3 regions of the Cobetia sp. MC34 genome follow, and region 3 is predicted to be linked to each of the others. Evidence: predicted binding sites of a transcription regulator. Region 3 holds the regulator's gene; each other region holds the start of a gene.
What was found. Region 3 encodes sigma-54, which starts transcription at its own class of promoters, with help from an activator protein. Its sites were predicted from a motif close to TGGCACNNNNNTTGCTNT; they were not measured.
Positions count from the first base shown of each region.

Region 1: a site for sigma-54 is predicted at 3,365-3,382, ahead of IZU87_RS01410 (NarK family nitrate/nitrite MFS transporter). Genes of this name have one in related genera too.
Region 2: a site for sigma-54 is predicted at 3,083-3,100, ahead of IZU87_RS04615 (DUF3305 domain-containing protein). Genes of this name have one in related genera too.

Region 1 is NZ_JADPPY010000002.1:5,418-10,907, forward strand. Features, by position in the region: gene dbpA (ATP-dependent RNA helicase DbpA) at 1-563, shown strand, start outside; gene IZU87_RS01400 (GNAT family N-acetyltransferase) at 815-1,387, shown strand; gene IZU87_RS01405 (hypothetical protein) at 1,527-1,694, shown strand; gene IZU87_RS01410 (NarK family nitrate/nitrite MFS transporter) at 1,779-3,137, opposite strand; gene IZU87_RS01415 (ANTAR domain-containing response regulator) at 3,700-4,275, shown strand; gene IZU87_RS01420 (CmpA/NrtA family ABC transporter substrate-binding protein) at 4,326-5,490, shown strand, end outside.
Region 2 is NZ_JADPPY010000005.1:126,054-131,543, reverse strand. Features, by position in the region: gene IZU87_RS04625 (4Fe-4S dicluster domain-containing protein) at 1-1,148, opposite strand, end outside; gene IZU87_RS04620 (DUF3306 domain-containing protein) at 1,669-2,466, opposite strand; gene IZU87_RS04615 (DUF3305 domain-containing protein) at 2,463-3,020, opposite strand; gene IZU87_RS04610 (formate dehydrogenase accessory sulfurtransferase FdhD) at 3,229-4,164, shown strand; gene IZU87_RS04605 (substrate-binding domain-containing protein) at 4,164-5,213, shown strand.
Region 3 is NZ_JADPPY010000001.1:257,839-263,328, reverse strand. Features, by position in the region: gene rapZ (RNase adapter RapZ) at 1-35, opposite strand, end outside; gene IZU87_RS01165 (PTS sugar transporter subunit IIA) at 173-643, opposite strand; gene hpf (ribosome hibernation-promoting factor, HPF/YfiA family) at 653-961, opposite strand; gene IZU87_RS01155 (RNA polymerase factor sigma-54) at 1,622-3,070, opposite strand; gene lptB (LPS export ABC transporter ATP-binding protein) at 3,304-4,044, opposite strand; gene lptA (lipopolysaccharide transport periplasmic protein LptA) at 4,048-4,626, opposite strand; gene lptC (LPS export ABC transporter periplasmic protein LptC) at 4,735-5,418, opposite strand; gene IZU87_RS01135 (KdsC family phosphatase) at 5,418-5,490, opposite strand, start outside.

The sequences.
Region 1 (5,490 bases), on a different contig from region 3:
ATCTCGAACAGCGCGAGCGCGACCAGACACTGGTGATGTTCGCCAACAAGAGCACCTCGATTCTGGTGGCCACTGACGTCGCGGCGCGCGGGCTGGATATCGAAGCGCTGGACGCGGTGTTCAACTACGAGATCGCGCGTGATCTCGACGCTCACGTGCACCGTGTCGGGCGTACCGGCCGTGCCGGCAGCTCCGGCATCGCCTGCACGCTGTACACCGAGAAGGAAGACTATCGTCTGACCAAGCTGGGTGAATTCCTCGAGCAGACGCTGGAAGCCGAGCCGCTGCCCTCGAAAAGCATGCTGACGCGCGAGCCGTTCCATGCGCGCATGGCGACGCTGCAGATCGACGGCGGCAAGAAGGACAAGCTGCGTCCCGGCGACATCCTCGGCGCTCTGACCGGTGACGGCGGCCTGGAAGGCAGCAAGATCGGCAAGATCAAGGTACTGGCGCGGACCACCTTCCTCGCCGTGGAGCGTGATGTCGCCAAGTCGGCACTCACCCAGCTGATGAACGGCAAGCTCAAGGGGCGCTCCTTCCGCGCGCGTCGTCTCAAGAGCTGAGGCGGGCAGCGTCGGCGCGATGCTCGAGCAGTGTCCGCGACGTGTCTGACCGGTATCGGCGAGAACCCTGAGAGGGACTGAACCAGGGTTTTCATCTGCCATGCGACCTTGATATCACCCCAAGCGATGCCCGCCACCACGGCGGGCATCGTGCTTTTTGAGCAGCAGATTGACGCTCGCAGCCGCTGCGGGCGGTGGCTAAGCTTGAGGTAACGTCCCTGACCATCAGGGCGCTGATCCGGTACCTCGTGATGACTGCCAACGCCGTCGATAATCTTCGCATTCGTGAAGAACGTCTCATTGATCATGAGCGCATCTACCGCATTCATGAATCCGTCTTTGCCGGCCATCGTGAAGCGCGCCTGGGTGACAGATTGCGTCGAGGCAATCTGGCGCAGATCTCGCTGGTGGCCGAGCGTGTCACCGACCCGGAGACCGGCCGCCATCTCAGTGAAGGCGAGGGCGGCCTGCTGGGGCATGTGATGGTGTCGCGCGTGGAGCTTTCCGGCTACCCGGACCGCGTGCTGATGGCGCTGGCGCCGCTGGCGGTGCTGCCCCAGCATCAGCGTCACGGCATCGGCAAGCGACTGGTGATCTCGGCGGTCAAGCGCTGTCGGCTGCTCGGGGCGGGGGCCGTGGTGGCGGCAGGCCATGCGGATTTCTATACCCATCTGGGCTTTCATCCGGCGTGTCATTACGGGCTCTACTGCCATCATGACGACGTGCCGGGTTCCTTCGTCGCCTTCGAGCTGCTGCCGGACTATCTGGAGGGGCTGGGCGGTGAAGTGCAGTTTCCCGATACCTTCTCTGAGCTTGGTATTTGATCAGCAACAGGCAACTCGGCGTTGCGTGACCCTTGAAACGACAAGGCTCCCGCTCCATGTCATGGGTAACACCACGTGGCAGCCTGAGTGTGATGGCAGCTGTCGCGTCATTCCGACCGATGATTCAAGGAGAGACATCATGAAGCTCAAGACTCTGGGTAGTTCGCTGATGATTGCCATGCTCGGTCTCGGTGGCCTGTCGCTCGCCGGTTGCGAGGACGAAGGTCCGATGGAGAAGGCCGGTGAGAAGATGGACAACGCCGTCGAGGAAGCCGGTGATAGCGTCGAGAACGCCACCGATAGCTGAGGCTCGGCTGCCAGCGCTGCGATGAGTCGCCGCTGACCTGAGCTGTCGCCAGACACAAGAAGGCTAGGGGAGAAGGAAGTCCGCTTATGCCGAGGCAGGCTGTTGCTCGCTCTGCTGCTTGCGGTCCGCGACGGCGGCGTCGTAGGCGCGGCTTTCCTCGGCTTCGGTGGCGGCGCTGAAACGCACCAGCAGCGCGAACAGCGAGATCACGATCACGCCCATGCCCAGGTACATCAGGCCTTCCTGGTAGGTCAGCTCCTCACTGCGGAACAGGAAGCCCGCGGCGACCGCGCCTGCGTTGCCGCCCGCACCGACGATACCGGCGACCGCGCCGAGTGCCTTGCGATTGACGAAGGGCACGATACCGAAGGTCGCGCCTTCCGCCATCTGCACGAAGAGGCTGAAGACCAGCATGATGCCGATGGCCACCGCGAGGGTTTCCATCTGGGCGAAGCCGACCAGCGCCACGCCTTCACACAGCAGCGCGATGAACAGCCAGCGCACGCGGCCCTTGAGGCCGGACTGGCGGGCGAACAGGTCGGAGAACACGCCGCCCAGGGTGCGGGCGAACAGGTTCATCAGGCCGAACAGGCCCGCGATGAGACCGGCGGTGGCAAGATCGAGATCGAAGTGATCGAAGAAGTAGATGGCGGCGACGTTGTTGATGGTCAGCTCGACCCCGAAGCAGGCGCCATAGACGAGGAACAGGGCCCAGACACGGATGTCGCGTGCCGCCGCGCCGAAGGTGGCGCGCATGCTGTATTCCTTCTCGGCCTTGGGCAGCTCACCACGCTCACGCAGCTCGCTGAAGTTGCCGTCCGGCGCATCCTGGGTGAAGAAGTAGTAGGCGATACCGGTCAGGAACAGCACGATGCCCGGCACGACCATCGCCAGACGCCAGCCCAGGGTCTGCTCGACGCCCAGCATCAGCAGGCCGGCCATCACCAGCGGCATCAGCATCTGGGTGGTGCCGCCGCCCAGGTTGCCCCAGCCCGCGGTGGTGGCGTTGGCGGTGCCGACCACGTTGGGGCCGAACATCACGGAGGTGTGGTACTGGGTGATGACGAAGGAGGCGCCGATGGCACCGATGGCCAGGCGGGCCAGGAAGAAGGATTCGAAGCTGTCGGCGAAGCCGATGCACATCACCGGCAGCGAGCCGAGGCACAGCAGCCAGGTGTAGGCCTTGCGTGGCCCGATGCGATCACACAGCACGCCGATGGCGAGACGCACGATCACCGTGATGGCGACGGAGGCGATGATGGTGTTGCCGATCTGGGTCTTGGTCAGGCCGAGGTCGTCACGCACCACGGCCATCAGCGGCGCGATGCCGAACCAGCCGAAGAAGCAGACGTGGAAGGCGAACCACGACATGTGGAAGGCGCGCATTTGCGGGGTGTTGAAGCTGAACAGCCGGATGCGGCTGGCCTTGTTGCGGATATCCATGAGTGGGCTCCTGATTCAGCGTCGGTGCCGGGCACGAGGTCAGGTGTGCTCGGCGAGTGGTCGAACGGCTGTGAATGAACGACAGCAAGGGCGCCTCGTCATTGAGGGGCCTGGTTCGACGCACTCGTACTCCGAAGAGCCTGGTCCACGTCATGGATAGCGATGGCAGCAGTCGGTGATGCCATGGTTGCCGGCAGCAGAGCGTCTGTGCGGCAAGTGACAGGAACAAAGCAAGTAGCGCGCCAGTTGCGGGGGTGTGGGCGGGACAAGTCCCAGAAGATCAATGGCTTGGCGAGGGCGGTGGGTTGGCACGCGCAGGCCGTGTCCCAGGCTGGACGCGCGCTCGATGCGCGCTGGCGGTGCGTCAGCAAGGCGCGAGGTACCAGTCTGGCGCACGCAGATGGCGCTGGGAGGGTCGGCAAGGCGCGTGCCTCATTGCAGTGCAGCGACGCTTTCGGCTCGGCCGCTCTGAAGGCCTTTGGCCGCAGGGTTGCACCAGATTGCGGCACGAATCCTGCTTGGGTGTACGGCAAGTCTCATGCCCGACCCAAGGAAACCTGACATGCCCGTGACCGTGCTGATCGTCGATGTCCGCAGTGAGCGCTCCGCCGCGCTGGAGCAGGCGCTATTGAGCGCCGGCTTCGAGGTGGCGCTGCGCGTTGACGAGCACGAGGACCTGCACGCGCTGGTCGAGCAGCATCAACCCGATGCGGTGATCATCGACGCCGACCTGCCCAGCCGCGACACCCTGGAGCATCTCGGCCAGCTGGGGCGACGCTATCCCAAGCCGATGATCATGCTGGCCAGTGAAGATGCCCCGGACCTCGTGCGTGAGGCGGCCGGCGCCGGTGTCTCGGCCTATGTGGTGGACCACGTCATGCCAGCGATGGTGCGCAGCATGGTCGAGGTCGCCATCACCAGCTTCGAGGCGCACCGTGCGCTCAAGGGGGAGCTCAACCGTACCCAGACCACATTGGTGCAGCGGCGCAGCGTCGATCGCGCCAAGGCCGTGGTGATGGAGACGCGCGGGCTCAGTGAAGATGCCGCCTATCAATACCTGCGCAAGACCGCCATGAACCGGCGCCTGGCCCTGCATGAGCTGGCCGATGAGCTGCTCAAGGCCGCGCGTCGGCGCTGAGCCGGTCGCCGTACTGTCCTTCTCTCTCGATCGTTCAAGAGGTGTGCGTGATGCCCACAGATGTACCCCTGAATGGCCATCAGCTGACGCTGGGCCTGATGCCACTCAATGATGCCGCGCCCTTCGTGGTCGCTGAGCAGTTGGGGCTTTTCCGCGAGGAGGGGCTGGCGGTGACACTCAAGTGGCAACCCTCGTGGGCGGCGTTGCGTGATGACCTGCAGACCGGTGTGCTGCAGGGGGCGCAGATGCTGGCGCTGATGCCGCTGACCTCGACCCTGGGCCTGGATGGCCGCGCCACGCCGGTGATCAGTGCCATGACGCTCAACCTGGGCGGCAACTCCATCACGCTGTCGCGCGCGCTGATGGCCACCCTCGGCGAGGACGGCCACGACCTCTCCAGTCCGTTGCAGGTCGCGAAGGCGCTGGCGGCGCATGTGCGCGAGCGCAAGCAGCGTGGCGAGCCACTGCTCAAGCTGGCCAGCGTGCACCCGTTCTCCTCGCATCGTTATCTGTTGCGCTACTGGCTGGCGGCGGGCGGCATCAATCCGGACCGCGACGTCGAGATGCGCGCCGTGGCGCCGCCGCTGATGGCGGCGCAGCTGGCCAGCGGTGCGCTGGATGGCTTCTGTGTCGGTGAGCCCTGGAACAGCCTGGCGGCGGCGCAGGGCATGGGGCAGGTGGTGGCGGGCAGTCACGATATCTGGCGCTTCGGGCAGGAAAAGGTGCTGGGCGTGCGCGAGGACTGGGCGGAGCAGCATCCGCTGGCGCATCAGGCGCTGATTCGCGCGCTGCTCAATGCCTGCGCCTGGCTGGACCGCCCCGGCAATCGGGCGAAAGCCGCCGAGTGGCTGCACGACGAGGGCATGCCGGAGGTGCCGATGAGCGTGGTGACACGCGGGCTGGAGGATGTCGATGTCGAGCAGTCGGTGGAGGAGTTTCAGCAGCACAACCCCGGCTGGACCATCTTCCATCGCTACGCAGCCAACTTCCCGTGGCGTTCCCAGACGCGCTGGTACATCGCCCAGATGCAGCGCTGGGGGCATCTGCAGGGCTTCAATGACGAGGATCTCGAGGCGACGCTGACACGTTGTGTGCGCCCGGACCTCTACCGCACGGCGGCCCGCAAGCTGGGCATGGTGGTGCCGGTGGCGGATGAGCGCAGCGAAGGCACGCACCCGGCGCCCTGGTGGCTGAGCGGCGAGGCGGGCCAGGTGC
Region 2 (5,490 bases), on a different contig from region 3:
AGGCGACGTTCGCTATCGAGCTGCTGGTGTTGGCCTGCGGGCAGGTCGTGGGGCAGTTCGACGATGACCTGCGTCGCGCCGAGTGCGAGAGCGGCCAGCCACTCGTCGTGCCCGGTGGCGGAGATTTCCTCGAGGGTGATGTCGAGGCAGCGCTCCTGGTCGACACTCGCCAGGGCAGTCTGCGAGGCAGGGGATTGCTCCAGGCGATAGCGCAGCAGCGGGTAGAGGCCACCGCCATCCTGATAGCGCTCCAGCAGGCGCTGAATCTGCTCCATGCGCTGCTCGGCCGGGGGCTGGGTAAAGCTCAGCGCGCCGGTCGGACAGGCGCTGACGCAGCTGGCTGCGCCGTGGCACAGGTAAGGGTCGATCTCGATATGCGCATTGCGACGACCGGCTACCGAGAAGATAGCATCAGCGCTGCACGACGAAAGGCAACGCGTACAGCCGATATTGCCGGCACTGGAATGCGCGCAGGTATCGAGATTGACGGTCACGTAATTCGGTTTGTCGAAATTGCCGATCAGGCCTGCGAACTGCATCGCCCAGGCGGTCAGCTGTGACAGTGATTCGTGAGAGGCCTCAGTATCGGCGACCAGCTGATCCAGCTCGGCGATGACGTCCGCGCCGGCTTGCAGATAACCGGGCGGTGGCAGTTCCGCCTGGTTGAGCGGCTGGCTGGACAGGTCGGCGATCAGGTCGAAATGGGTCGCGCTGCCGGCACCTGCCGGCACCAGCGCGGCGGCCAGATTGACGCCATCACTGGCAAGGCTGAACTGGCCGAGGTGACCGCTCAGCGCGAGCATGTCACGCGGAGCACTGTGCGCAGGCAGCGACTCACTGGCGGCGTGATGCTGTTCATCCATCGTCACCAGCGCACTGTTGTCCTGCTCACTGATCAAGAGTGCCACCGGCAGCTGAGCGGTAGCCGGCAGGCGGGTCAGCAGACTCGCCAGTGCTCGCACTCGTGCTTCGCTGCCGATGATCACGGTGCGTCCCTGACTGTGATAGCGGATGGGGGCGCTACCGGCATCCGTCGCCAACAGCGGCAGACTGGAGGCAGGCGAGCCACCCATGGCGGATGACAGGGCGCGTTGGCGTGCTTGTTGATTGAGGGCGCGCTGAGCGCTCTCGAGGCTTGAGCTGAGCATCCTCATCCTTATTCGGTCGTGGCGGACCTTGCATGCAAGCTGCCGTCAGGTGGCAGGCGGATGATGCAGGTCCCGGTCGTCGCTGATTCTCGCGGTCTTTCGCGGTCTTTCGCGGTTAGGGCCGGGTCGGCGATCGACAGTCGTTCAGTGGGGGATTCATGACAGGCCAACCATCTTTGCATGCTGTTGATGACATTGCTGTTTTCACGCCCGGCGAGAAGAGGGGCGCGGTCAGGTCGCGCAGGCACTCATCAGCGCAGGCGGTTGACGTCAGTCATCATCTTCAAGGGTTGGCATGTCATGCTGAATCTTGCATGTGCGTTGCAGTCAGTGCGCCTTGATGAGGCGCGTCAGGGTGACCCATGAGGCATCAGGATGACCTCGGTCAGGCGTATCCGGCTTTCTCGTGGGTCATAATGACGCATTTTGATTGTGCGGCGCGTCATCCTGACGCCCTGGTGTCCTGAGCCCTGACGCGCTCAGCCCTGGCGCTGGAGGCGTTTATGGGGCCAGCCCCGGGTCACGGCTTGTGGCGGATCCCGCTGTCATCATCTGACGCGGGAGCTGGCTCGCGCGAGTCTTCTGCTGGTATTGCTTGCGGGTCAGGCGACTCGACTATCTCGTCGCTGGGCGTCGCGTGTGACTCGCCCACTGGCACCTCACCGTCAGGCGCCTGCTCAGCGATCTGGTCGTCTGTCTCCTGCGCCGTATCCGCCGTGGGTGTCTCGCTTGCCTCATCAAGCTTTTCCAGGCCTTCTTCGACCTTGCGGGTCCAGCTGCGCAGCGTGTCGGCGACACCTTCGGCGAGCGGGCGCATCTGGGAGAAGTCCTGGTCGTAGTCATCCAGCCCATCGCGCACCGAGTGCTCGCCACCCATGAAGATACGTCGCAGCGCACGCTGGCGTAGCGTCGGGTCCACGCCGCTCTGCATGAAGGCGCTGATGTCGGCGTCTGGAGTCAGGGTGTCGGGGTCTGGCAGCTCGATGACTGGCGCTTCAGCGTTGTCAGCGTCTGCTGCCTGCTGATCGCTCTCGGTTGATGCCTGTTCTGCTGGCTGTTCGGCTGACTGCTCTGCTGCCGAGGAGGGGCTGTCGCCGCCCAGGGCTTCGTGCTGCGAGCCACTCGCTGCAGGGGCGTCAGCGCTGTGGTCAGAGGCGACTCCCACCTGTGACGGCGGGAGGCTGTCGCCCTTGGTCACCTCGGCGCTGTCCGGCTGTGCCAGTTGGTCTTCACGGCGGCTGTCGCCTTGCTTGCGGCGTGACCAGCGCGAGAACAGGCCTTCATTGGCAGGGCTTGCGTTATCGTCGTGCTGGCTCATGACGTGCTTTCCGTACCATCACCGGGCTGATGCGTCTTGTTGGGCGTCGCGGCGAGCTGCTCTGCCTGACTGGCGCGCCCGGCGCCCTTGCGTTTCTTCTTCTTGCCCTCGTCGAGTCGTTCGCCGTGACGCGCGAGGTAGGCTTCCAGCCACACCATCAAGGCAGGGGGCATCGGCACGTCCAGCACCAGCTGGTCGCCATCCATCCAATGCGATGCTACCTCCTGACAGGCCGTCACCACGCGGGGCTGCATGCCGTCGGCTTCGCGCTCGTCGCATTGGACGAACAGACGCGGCTGCTCACAGCGCAGGTTGTAGCGGTAATCGGTGCGCTCGGTGAGGTGAAGCTGCAGCGGCAGGATGCGGCGATGCGCTACTTCATCAGCGGTGGCAGGCTCTGCTACGTGCGATTCCGTCTCTGGCGTTGCAGAGGGCGAGAGGTCGGCAATCCGCCAGGTGTCGATGCTGAAACGCCCCAGCTTCTGCGTGGTGGGTGCCAGGGTGACGCTCAACCAGCGGGTGTCGTCACTGCGGGGAGGGATGGATTCAGACATGGCTTCCTTGTTCACTGCTGTACCCGCAAGCGGGTCTGAAAAGAATGCTGCGATGGTGCTAGTGTGCAAGATACATGCCGGCGCATGCGATATCAGGGTCACCGTGAGTCAGTGCGGGGACAGCTCTGCCATCAGACTGGTACTCTACGGCGATTCAGCGCAAGAATTGCCATTCCAACCGGCTCGATCAGGGAGACCCGAGTTCATGATGCCCTCTGCACGGCCAGCGATCAGTCGCGCCACACTACCCACTACGCTGGACATCGAAGTCATGGATGAGCGCGGTGAGCGCCATCGGCAGTCCATTGCCGCCGAGCGCTCGCTGACCATCTATCTCAATCGGCGCGAGATCGTCACCTTGATGACCCTGGGTGCCGAACCTGAGGCGCTGGTGGCCGGTTATCTGCGCAATCAGGGACTGCTGGGTGAGCTTGAGGACCTCGAAGCGCTGCAGGTGGACTGGGAAGTCGAGAGCGCCTCGGTGGTGACGCGTCATCTGCCTGAGGATATCGAGCAGCGCCTCGGCAAGCGCACCGTGACCACCGGCTGTGGGCAGGGCACGGTATTCGGCAATCTGCTGGAGCGCCAATCACTGGCCGCGCTGGACGCAGGCCCCTTCAGTCAGGCCCTGTTGTATCGCCTGCTGGAGGCGCTGGCGGCGCACAACGCGACCTACCGCAAGGCTGGTGCGGTTCACGGTTGCGCCCTGTGTCGAGATGATGAGGTATTGGCGTTCATCGAGGATGTCGGCCGCCACAACGCCGTCGATACGCTGGCGGGGCTGAGCTGGTTGGCGCCCTTGAGTGATGATGACAGTGATTATCAAGGGGCCAATATCTTCTACACCACCGGCCGCCTGACCTCCGAGATGGTACTGAAGGTGGCTCAGGCGGGGATCTCGGTGCTGGTCTCACGCTCCGGCGTCACGCAGAAGGGGGTGGAGCTGGCGGAACGCTTTGGCGTGTTGTTGATCGCGCGCGCCAAGGGGCGCCACTTCCAGGCGGTGGACCCTGCCGGGCGGCTGGTGCTGGACGCCATCCCGCCGCTGCGTGCCGGCGACGCTCTCAAGTCATCGCGCCATGATGCGTCAGGCAAGCCATCTTCAGCAGACGGCGCAGCCGGATATGACAAGGGGGCGCAGTGATGAGTCGTCTTTCTTCGCCGCTGGGCGTCATACCCTCACAGGGATTTTCCTCTGAACTCGGCGCGCCTTCAGGTGGCTCTGTCGCTGAGTCTTCAGGCGAGCCCCTGAATGCGGCCACCGGCCGGCAGGCTCCCGTCCCCCACGACAACCCCTTTCTGACGGTGCAGGAAGTCGCGCGCCTGCTGCACCTCAACGAGAAGAAGATCTATCAGCTGGCCAGTGACGGGACCATGCCGGCGACCAAGGTGACCGGCAAGTGGTTGTTTCCGCGGCGCCTGGTGGAGCAATGGATTCTCGAGTCCAGCCATCATGGTGTGCTGGCGGATCGCCTAATGATCACCGGCAGTGATGACCCGCTGCTGGCTGCGCTCTCCATGCGCCTCAATCAGCAGCATGCCGGTAGCTCCTTCTATGGCATGAGCGTCACCGGCACGCGTCTGGGGCTTGATCTGCTCAGCCAGGGGCGTGCTGACGTCTGCGCCATTCACTGGGGGCGCGCGGAGGAGGCGGCGCTGCGTCACCCGGCGCTGATTCGTGGTCACGATGGCTATCGCCAATGGGTGATGGTGCGGCTTGCGCGCCGTACCCAGGGGCTGATCATCCGCAATGATGATCGCCATCTGTCCATCGACCCAAGCGGCCTGTTCGGTTCGCAGCGGCGTTGGGCGGTGCGACAGGAGGGGGCGGGTTCGCAGCGCTTCCTGCAGGAGTGGCTGTCTGGCCATCAGATGCGTGCCGAGCAGCTCAATACTCTGGCGATCGCCTATTCCGAGCGTGAAGTGGCCTCGATGGTGGCGCGGGGCGAGGTGGACGTCGGCCCCGGTACGCTGTCGGCCGCCAATGAGTTCGGCCTCGGCTTCGTTCCGGTCTGTGAAGAGGCCTTCGATCTGGTGGTGCCGCGCAATGTCTATTTCCGCGATCTATTCCAGGGGTTACTGGACTATCTGGCGACGCCGAATGGTATCCAGCTGGCGCAATCCCTCGGCGGCTATGATCTGCGCGAATGCGGTCAGTTGATCTGGCGCGGCGATGCCGCACAGCACGATTGAGGCGCTCTGTAATGAGACGCTCGATAAACTGAACGCCCAGCGAGTGCTGGTGGTCAGGACTCGGCAGAAGCCATAAGTGCGACATCCAAAAAAAATCGCCCATTAGCGCATGGCTAGTGGGCGATTTTTTTATTTCGGGCTGACGGCGAGCATGGTAAAGCAAGTCATTGTTTCGAATGGACCGGCCAGGTGGCGCTCGCGTTAAGGCTATCTTTCCGGTTTAGCTTCTTGCCAGCGCGTTACTTGGTTTATTTCACTTCAACACAGCCCAGCTCAC
Region 3 (5,490 bases):
GAGCCGGAGCGGCCGCTGATGATCACGATCTTCATGAAGTGCTCTCCAAGGGCGAGGTCAACGTCGAAAGAATGCAGGGGTGGGGCAGAAGGCTGCCCGCTATCAGTGCGCTGTACGTCGGCCGATGGGAGGCCAGCAAGACGAAAGCCCGGACGATGTCCGGGCCTGTCATTCAGCGCGCCGGTAATTCGGCGATGGCTTGGGTCAATGCCTCAAAGAGTGCACGCTGGCTGTCTGCCTGGCGCAGGGCCGAGCGATTGGTCGGGGAATTGAGCAATTCCGCGACCTGCCCGAGCAGCGTCAGATGAGTTTCATCCGCTTCCTCAGGCACCAGCAGCACGAACAGCAGATCGATGGGTTCTCCGTCGATGGCATCGAAGTCGATGGGTTCACCGAGCTTCAGAAACGCAGCGATTGGCGTCTTGCAATGCGGGCTGCGTGCATGGGGCACGGCCACACCGTGGCCAATGCCGGTCGACCCCAGTCTCTCGCGCCCGATCAGGCGCGAGAAGACTTCCTGGCTATCCAGGCTGGGAATGTTCTGTGCGATGAAGGTGCTGAAGAATTCAAGCACCCGCTTCTTGCTCCCCCCGGGGACACCGTAAAGCGTGCGCTCGGGGGGAAGGATCTGATCAAGTGTCATGGCTGAAGGTCAACGGGTCCCGGTGCCCTGAGAGCGAGCCTGGGACTTTTCCTTGTGTTTGACCAGCTGGCGATCCAGCTTGTCGGCGAGCGCGTCGATGGCAGCGTACATGTTGGGGTCTTCTGCCAGGGCGTGGAGGTCAGCGCCTGCCGCGTGCAAGGTGCAGGCAGCCTGCTGGCGCTCCTTCTCGATCGACAGTGTCACCTGAACATTGGTGATGTTGTCGTAATGCCGTTCGAGGCGAGCGAGCTTCTCGTTGACGTAATCGCGGAGAGGATCGGTAAGTTCCACATGATGCCCGGTGATATTCACTTGCATGGACACGCTCCTTTATCCAGCGGGTTGCCATTCAATTGTAACCCTTTTTGACTACGAGCAAACCCTGATCGGACGCTCTGCAACAGGCTTGACGGCCACCGTCTGGCGATGTTTTCGCACCCTTGCCAGTGGCGTCAGATGTCGTGAGCGTCTGTACCGACAATGCCCAAGCTTTGCGCAAAGATCAACGCTGCGCTGCATCGTGGCTCAGTGCTTGTCTTCAACTCATTGAGGGGTAACGGAGTGGACTTCAAGGGCACGTCTGGTGGGTGGTGCGTGAAAGACGCGCAAGAAGGCGGGTTTTCGTCGCCAATGCCTGCATGTACGTCGCCTTTCAGGCGCTTCGATTGCGTGGAGCAAGCGGCGTTCCGGGAGGTTCTCCGGGTGTCATCCAGGTGCAATACGCGCAAAAGTGACTTTAAAAACATGCGATTGACGGTGAATGACGCTGCCGGAACGGCGGTTTTTTACCGTCATCCTGCGCGCCGTCATGGCCCATGACGGGCAATTGATGAGCGGTTGACGGCATGACCGAGCGCGCGACAGGCGTACCGCTGCCCGCGAAGTCAGAGGCTGATGAGCGGAAAATCCAGCGCTTGAGGTTGGCGGCGGCTGCCATTGTGGAGGTGAAAGCAGGGCATGGCAGCCGCAGGTGACGCCTCAGGCCAGACGCTTGCGCTCGCTGGAGGAGGGGATGCCCATCGCCTCGCGATACTTGGCCACGGTACGGCGTGCGACCTCGATGCCATCGCTGGCGAGCAGATCGACCAGCCGCGAGTCGGAGAGAGGCTTGCGGGCCGGCTCTTCCGCGATCAGCTTGCGGATGCGGGCACGAATGGCGGTGCTTGAGTGGGCGTCGCCACTGCCGCTGCCACCGACCTGGCTCGAGAAGAAGAACTTGAGCTCGAAGACGCCGCGCGGGGTGTGGATGTACTTCTGGGTCGTGACCCGCGAGATGGTCGATTCGTGCATCTCGACCACTTCGGCGATGTTGGCCAGAATCAGCGGCTTCATGCCTTCCTCGCCTTGCTCGAGGAAGTCGATCTGGCGCGCCATGATCTCGCGGCCGACCTTGAGCAGGGTGTCATTGCGTGATGACAGGCTCTTCATCAGCCAGCGCGCTTCCTGCAGGTTGTCCTTGAGGAAGGTGTTGTCGGCGGACTTGTCGGCACGCTTGATCAGCGCGGCGTATTCCGGCTGGATGCGCAGCTTGGGCAGCGCTTCCGGGTTGAGCTCGACCTGCCAGCCATGGCGGGTATGGCGCACCAGCAGATCAGGGATCACGTAATCGCTGGCGGGCTCGCCCCAGGCGGATGCCGGACGCGGATCGAGCGCGCGTACCAGGCGGATGACGTGATCCAGCTCGTCATCGTCAAGGCTCAGGCGGCGCTTGAGCAGCTTGCGGTCATCGTTGCCCAGTGCCTCGAGGAATTGACGTACCAGGCGGCGCGCCTGCGCCAGCAGCGGCAGGTCATCCGGCAGCAGTGCCAGTTGCAGCAGCAGGCATTCGCGCAGATCACGGGCGAAGACGCCGGTCGGGTCGAACTGCTGCAGACGCAGCAATACCTGCTCGAGTTCGGAGGCCTTGAGGCCGGGCAGGCCCTGGCCGCGCAGGCCATCGACCAGCTCATCGAGTGACAGACTCAGATAACCGGCACCGTCGACGGCATCGATCAGGCTCTCCGCCATCTGGCGTTCACGGCCATCGAGGTCGGTCATCGCCAGCTGCCAGCGCAGGTGGTCCTGCAGGCTCTCGACGCTGGTATTGCGATCGAAGTCCGGCCCTTCTTCGCTCCCGCTGCCACTGCCGGAGCTGGTCAGGCTACCGGCGTGGTCCTGGTAGAGGTCCGACCAGTCACTGTCGAGGGGGTATTCCTCGGGAATCTCGCTCGAGGAGTCGGCAGTGGAGATCTCGCTCGAATCCTGTGTCTCGACGACATCCAGCGACTCGTAGTCCTCGTCGAGCTCCAACATGGGGTTGGACTCGAGGGCTTGCTGAATCTCCTGACGCAGGTCGAGCGTCGACAGCTGCAGCAGCTGGATCGCTTGCTGGAGCTGCGGCGTCATGGTCAGCGAGGTGCCGAGGCGGAGTTGCAGGGTGGGTTTCATGGAGTCAGTCAATTCACGGCAAAGGAACGTGCTTACTACGCTATACCGTGACTCGGGGCACTGACAAGTGGTTGTCGTGAATATTCAAGCAACTTGCATGCCATGTTTCCACCAAGGTGGTATGGACGTCATGCATGCGTCTGATGTCAGACATGAAAAAGCCGCTACGCGATAAAATCACGCAGCGGCTTTCGAAGCTTTTACCTCGCGAGGACTCAGCGCAGCCGCTGACCCTAGAGCGTGAACTCGTGGCCCAGGTAGACGTCGCGCACCTGCTGGTTGGCCAGGATGGAGTCCGCGTCACCGTGGGCGATGATCTGGCCATCGCCGACGATATAGGCGGTGTCACAGATATCGAGCGTCTCGCGCACATTGTGGTCGGTGATCAGCACGCCGATGCCACGATCGCGCAGTTGGCGCACGATGCTCTTGATCTCGCCCACCGAGATGGGGTCGACGCCGGCGAAGGGCTCATCGAGCAATACGAAGTCCGGCTCGGTGGCCAGTGCACGGGCGATCTCGACCCGACGACGCTCGCCGCCGGACAGGCTCATGCCGGCGCTGGCGCGGATGTGCGTGATGCTGAATTCCTCGAGCAACTCTTCAAGGCGTGCCTTGCGGCCATTGCGATCCAGGTCCTTGCGGGTCTCCAGAATCGCCATGATGTTGTCGGCCACCGACAGCTTGCGGAAGATCGACGCCTCCTGCGGCAGATAGCCGATGCCGGCACGTGCACGCTGATGCATGGCGGCAGCGGAGAGGTCCTTGTCATCGATGGAGACGTTGCCGGCATCGGCGCGCACCAGCCCGACGATCATGTAGAACGAGGTAGTCTTGCCGGCGCCGTTGGGGCCCAGCAGGCCGACGATGTCGCCCTGGCGGATCTCCAGCGAGATGTCCTTGACCACCTTGCGGCCCTTGTAGGCCTTGGCCAGATGGCGAGCGCTCAGCGTACGCGGAGTAGCAGCAGTCATGACTCAGTTTTCCTTGCTGGCATTGGCGCCGCGCGGCGTCAGAGTCATGTGCACGCGACCGCCTTCGGTCTGCTGTGCCGTCTTGCTGTTGTTGGCGTTCACCTGGCGCTTGTCGAGGAAGTACTCCACGTAGCCGCCTTCGAAGGTGTCATCGCCTTTCTCGAGACGCGCATTGCCGACCAGTTCCACGCGGCGCTCCAGCGCATGGTAGCGGATGGTGTCGGCCCAGCCCTTGACCAGCTTCTCGTCGGGCGCGGGTTGCTGTTCCAGGTAGGCACGCTTGCCGGTGGCCTTGACCAGCGAGATCTCGCCGCTGCCGGCGCGGCTGATATCGACGCGGCTGGCATCGAGTTTCATGCTGCCCTGGCGCATTTCCACCTGGCCGGTGTAGGTGGCGGTACCGGCCTTGTCATCGAGCGACAGGGCGTCCGCGGCGATGTTGATCGGCTGGCTGGCATCGCTGTCCAGCGCCATGGCGGCCGGGGCGAAGGTGGACATGCCCAGTGCCAGGCAGAGCGCCATGACACCGCTGTTGAGGGTCTGGCGACAGGCCGTCAAGGGCTTGCGAGTCGTGGAAGTCATGGTGGCTCCTTGGCATGACGGGGTCGCCGCCCGAGCAATGATGCCATCGAGCGGCAGAGAAGAAGGTGTTGCGGCGCGGGTCATGGCGTGACGGCCAGCCCGGCGGGTTCATTCACCGCTGGCAGGCGCTGCCTCGAAGGTGCTGTTGACGCGCCCATCATCGGAGGTGGTGCTGTCGGTGCCCGAGTCGATGCGCTCGGCTTCCTTGCTGGCCTCGCTCTGGCCCGTGCCGGGTTGCAGGACGCTGCGAACACGGCCCTGCAGCACGGCGGAGTCCCGGGAGAGGTCGGCGCTGAAGCTGTCGCTTTCGACATGCTGGCCATTCTGGGTGATCACGACCGGCACGTCACTCCAGGCGCGATTCTGATCACGGCTGTAGTGCAGGACATCGGTATCGAGGGTCCAGCGGTCATCGGGCTGGCGCAGTCTGGCATTGCCCTCGAGGGTGAAGGTGTCGCCGCCGGCACTCAACACGCCACTGTCACCCGTGGCATACCAGCGGCGGTCTTCACTGTCGTTGGTGCGAATCTTCGGGGTCTGCGCCCGGGTCACGTCATCGCCTGGCGTGTGCTCGATGTGCGGCGAGGTCATGGACTGGATCGCCACGCCGCGCGCATCGAAGCGTGTCATGTCTGCCCCGTCGAGATAGTAATCCGGCTCACTGCTGTCGACCTCGACATTGACGGTCGATTCCAGGCTGTTGCGCTGCTCGATCAGCGCCAGCACGCCACCGACGAGCAGCAACAGCAGCATCAGCCAGAGACGTGGAGAAGGGCGGGGCAGACGTAACATCAGGGACGCGACTCCTGCAGGTAAGTATCCAGCACCGAGGCCCAGTGGCCCTGCGCCTTGAGCAGCAGATCA